Regions from separate parts of the Streptomyces sp. NPDC005262 genome, predicted to be linked through region 1. Evidence: riboswitches for the same ligand, from Rfam matches in the RefSeq annotation. Region 1 holds a riboswitch; the other holds the start of a gene.

The links. Region 1 has a riboswitch for S-adenosylmethionine ahead of ACFYP5_RS07070 (aminotransferase class V-fold PLP-dependent enzyme). Riboswitches for the same ligand answer to the same signal wherever they lie in the genome.
Region 2: linked by a shared signal. The riboswitch ahead of thrC (threonine synthase) and the one ahead of ACFYP5_RS07070 (aminotransferase class V-fold PLP-dependent enzyme) in region 1 are both predicted to bind S-adenosylmethionine.

The regions. Positions count from the first base shown of each region.
Region 1 is NZ_JBIAKK010000002.1:412,073-414,459, reverse strand. It holds gene trpD (anthranilate phosphoribosyltransferase) at 1-809, shown strand, start outside; SAM riboswitch class IV at 895-1,012, shown strand; gene ACFYP5_RS07070 (aminotransferase class V-fold PLP-dependent enzyme) at 1,187-2,387, shown strand, end outside.
Region 2 is NZ_JBIAKK010000027.1:25,777-28,163, reverse strand. It holds gene ACFYP5_RS37230 (glucosyl-3-phosphoglycerate synthase) at 33-983, opposite strand; SAM riboswitch class I at 1,136-1,262, shown strand; gene thrC (threonine synthase) at 1,280-2,387, shown strand, end outside.

The DNA.
Region 1 (2,387 bases):
CGGGCCGCACGGTCGACATCGTCGGAACCGGCGGCGACCTCGCCAAAACGGTCAACATCTCCACGATGTCCGCGATCGTCGTCGCGGGCACCGGAGCCAAGGTCGTCAAGCACGGCAACCGCGCCTCCTCCTCGGCCAGTGGCGCCTCCGACGTCCTGGAGAAGCTCGGGGTCAATCTGGAGCTGGCCCCGCAGCGGGTCGTCGAGGTGGCGGAGGAGGCGGGTATCACCTTCTGCTTCGCGGTGAAGTTCCACCCCGCCCTGCGGTACGCCGCGCGGGCCCGCAAGGAGCTCGGCGCGCAGACCACGTTCAACATCCTCGGTCCGCTCACCAACCCGGCCCAGGTGCGCTCCCAGGCCATCGGTGTCGCCGACCTGAAGATGGCCCCCATCGTCGCGGGCGTGCTCGCTGCGCGCGGCAACTCGGCGCTGGTCTTCCGCGGCGACGACGGTCTGGACGAGCTGACGACCACGGCGACCTCCCGGATCTGGGTGGTCCGGGACGGCGAGGTGCGAGAGGAGGCCTTCGACCCGCGCGACGTCGGCCTCCAGCTGGTCCCCGTCGAGGCGCTGCGCGGCGCCGACGCCTCGTACAACGCCGATGTGGCCCGCCGGCTGCTGGCCGGTGAGACCGGTCCGGTACGCGAAGCGGTGCTGCTCAACTCGGCGGCGGCGCTGGTGGCGCTGGACCCGGGTGAGGGCACGTTGAACGAGCAGCTGGCCGCCGGGATCGCCAAAGCCGCCGAGTCCATCGACTCGGGTGCGGCCCGGGCGGCGCTGGAGCGCTGGGTGACGGTCAGCAACGCCTGACCGAACGGGAAATACGAGCCGGGGCGCAGTCCAGATCTTGGACTGCGCCTTGCGCGTCGACACACGTATGGCAGGATGCTGGACAGGTCATGAGTGACAGCGACTACGGCCCCGGCCCGCTGTCCGGCAACCCTCCGTCCGTGGCGGGGTGCCCCGGGTGAAGACCAGGCCGTAGGCAGCGAGGTCTGCGGCAAGCGCGGACCCCTCGACATCTGTGAATGTCATATCCCTGGGGTCCTGGTCCTCAAGGAGCCTCTTGTGAGCAAGCGAATGCGATAGGGCCCGTTCCGGCCCCTCTCCGCACCCCTTTTCTTCCTCCTGCGCTGCCGCGTACCCGCCGGCGCAGTGAATTCGCCTGCCCCATACGGGAGTTCGCCATGTCTGTTGTCACCGCTGCCGTCGACCGCTCCATTTGTTCCCCGCTGCCCGTTCTGGGCAAGGACGTGACTGTTCCGCTGGTTACCGGCGGAGAGGTCACCTATGCCGCTCTGGACTACGCGGCCAGCGCCCCGGCGCTGCAGCGGGTGTGGGACGACGTCGCTGCGTACGCCCCGTACTACGGCAGCGTCCACCGCGGCGCCGGCTACCTCTCGCAGCTCTCCACGGACCTCTTCGAGAACAGCCGCAAGGCGGTTGCGGAGTTCCTCGGCTGCCGCCCCGAGGACCAGGTGATCTTCACCCGGTCGACGACGGACTCGCTGAACCTGCTGGCCGCGGCGGTCCCCGCCGACTGTCAGGTCTTCGTGTACGAGACCGAGCACCATGCCTCGCTGCTGCCCTGGCGCGACGCCCGTGTCACCTACCTCAACGCTCCCCGCACCCCGGCCCAGGCGGTCGAGACGCTGGAGCGGGCGCTCGCCGGCCGTGACCCCTACGGCCCCGCGCTGGTCTGCGTCACCGGCGCCTCGAACGTCACCGGTGAGCTGTGGCCGGTGAAGGAGCTGGCCGCAGCCGCCCACGCCCACGGTGCCCGGATCGTGCTGGACGCCGCACAGCTCGCGCCGCACCACCCGGTCGACATCACCGAGCTGGACGTCGACTGGGTGGCCTTCTCCGGGCACAAGCTGTACGCGCCGTTCGGCTCCGGTGTCCTCGCGGGCCGCGCCGACTGGCTGCAGGACGCCGAGCCGTACCTGGCCGGTGGCGGCGCCTCCCGGAAGGTCGCCCGGCGCACCGACGGCGGTGTGGACGTGGAGTGGCACTCCACCGCCGCCCGGCACGAGGCCGGTTCGCCCAACGTCATCGGCGTCTACTCCATCGCCTCCGCCTGCAAGGCGCTCACCGAGGCCGGCTTCGACCGCCTCGTCGCCCGCGAGCAGCAGCTCGTCACCCGGGTCCGCGAGGGCCTCGCCGAGGTTCCCCAGGTCAAGGTGCTGTCGCTGTTCGGCGACGACGCACCCCGGGTCGGCGTCATCTCCTTCGTGGTGGAGGGCTGGAACAGCTCGCACTTCGCCGCGGCGCTCTCCGCCGAGTACGGCATCGGGGTACGCGACGGACTGTTCTGCGCCCACCCGCTGGTGCGCACCCTGCTCGGCAGCGACCCGCAGGACCCGGGCGAGTGCGGCGCGCCGGAGGCCG
Region 2 (2,387 bases), on a different contig from region 1:
CGAACCGCCCAAACGTGCGAAGTCAGGCCACCTCAGGCGGCGCGGCGCGAAACGTACTCCCTGATCTCCTGCATCGGCGGCCGCTCCTCCGTGTCCACGGCGTGCGTGCGCGGTACGAAGCCGGTCTCGCCCCGCTCGAACTGGGTGAGGGATGGCCGTACCAAGTGGCCGCGGGAGAGGCGCAGTTGCGCCGTCCGGTAGATGGCCGCCGCCATCCGGCCCAGCGCCTGCCCGTCCTGATGGCGGTGCTTCCTGACCCCCACGTCGACCTGCGCCAGCGCGTCCAGCCCCACGGTGTGCAGCGCATCCACGAGCAGGCCCAGTTCCACTCCGTAACCGACCGGGAACGGCAGCCGCTCCAGCAGGGAGCGCCGCACCGCGTACTCGCCGCCCAGCGGCTGGACGAAGCCGGCCAGCTGAGGCCAGTGCAGGTTGAGCAGCGGGCGGGCCACCAGTTCCGTGACGCGACCGCCTTGGCCTGCCGTGTCCCCGAGCGGCCGGTCGTACATCGCCTTCACGAACTGCACCTCGGGATCGGTGAGCAGCGGCCCGATGATGCCGGAGACGAAGTCCGCGGAGAAGTCCTTCAGGTCGGCGTCTATGAAGCAGACGATGTCACCGTCGGTGACCAGGAGTGATCGCCAGAGGACCTCGCCCTTGCCGGGCAGGGCGGGTATCCGCGGGAGTATGTCGTCACGGTGCACCACACGGGCGCCCGCCGTCCGGGCGACTTCGGAGGTGGCGTCCGTCGACCCGGAGTCGATCACCAGCAGCTCGTCGACCAGCTGGACCTTCTCCATCAGCTCGACCCGGATCGTCTCGACGATCGTGCCGACCGTCGCCTCCTCGTTGAGGGCGGGCAGCACGACGCTCACACTTCCGCGCCGCGGATCCCCGGCCCTGGCGGCGACGAGCCGGTCCAGCGGGCGGTCGGCGGCCGACCAGGAACGCCTGGCCAGCCAGCGTTCGACCTCTTCCAGCACGGTCGATACTCCCTGTATGTGATCCATCTCGCGGTTCGGACGGCCATCTCAACCGTCCGATGCTTCGGTTACAGTCTTGAACAACGCGGATGGCCCTCGCATGCCGGGGCCCTCCGCCGATAAATGCCTGGATCGATGATCCAGTGCCACAGCGCTCATCCAGAGGGACTGAGGGAACGGCCCGTTGAAGTCCCGGCAACCCTCCTGCCGACCGCGAGGTCAGGTGGGGAAGGTGCCAATTCCGTCTCGTGGCGAAATGCGTCGCGAGGAAGATGAGGAGAAAGGGCCTCGCCATCATGGCTACGCAGACCGTTGCAGTGAGCACCAACTCTTCCGCCGACGCTGTCGACCTCGGTCCCGCCGCGGCACTTTCCTGCCGCGAGTGCGGAGAGCGTTTCGAGCTCGGTCCCATTTTCGCCTGCGCGACCTGTTTCGGGCCGCTCGAAGTGGCGTACGACCTGCCGAGCGGCTCACCGGACGAGCTGAAGAAGCGCATCGAGGCCGGGCCGAACAACATCTGGCGTTACGCGCCGCTACTGCCGGTCCCCGCCGATGTCGCGGACAAGCCCAACATCAACCCCGGCTTCACCAAGCTGGTCAAGGCCGACAACCTCGCCCGCGAACTGGGTGTCACCGGCGGCCTGTACGTCAAGGACGACTCCGGCAACCCGACGCACTCCTTCAAGGACCGCGTCGTCGCGATCGCCGTCGAGGCCGCCCGCGCCTTCGGTTTCACCACTCTCTCCTGCTCCTCCACCGGCAACCTCGCCGGCGCCGTGGGGGCGGCCGCCGCCCGGGCCGGCCTGCGGTCCTGCGTGTTCATCCCGCACGACCTGGAGCAGGGCAAGGTCGTGATGGCCGCGGTGTACGGCGGTGAACTGGTCGGCATCGAGGGCAACTACGACGACGTCAACCGCTTCTGCTCGGAGCTCATCGGCGACCCGCTCGGCGAGGGCTGGGGCTTCGTCAACGTCAACCTGCGCCCGTACTACGGCGAGGGCTCCAAGACGCTCGCGTACGAGATCTGCGAGCAGCTCGGCTGGCGCCTGCCCGACCAGCTCGTCATCCCGATCGCGTCCGGCTCGCAGCTCACGAAGATCGACAAGGGTCTGCAGGAGCTGATCAAGCTCGGTCTCGTCGAGGACAAGCCGTACAAGATCTTCGGCGCCCAGGCCGAGGGCTGCTCCCCGGTCTCCACCGCCTTCAAGGCCGGCCACGACGTCGTACGCCCCCAGAAGCCGAACACGATCGCCAAGTCGCTGGCGATCGGCAACCCGGCCGACGGCCCCTACGTCCTGGACATCGCCCGCCGGACCGGCGGCGCCGTCGAGGACGTGGACGACGAGCAGGTCGTCGACGCGATCAAGCTGCTGGCGCGCACCGAGGGCATCTTCGCGGAGACGG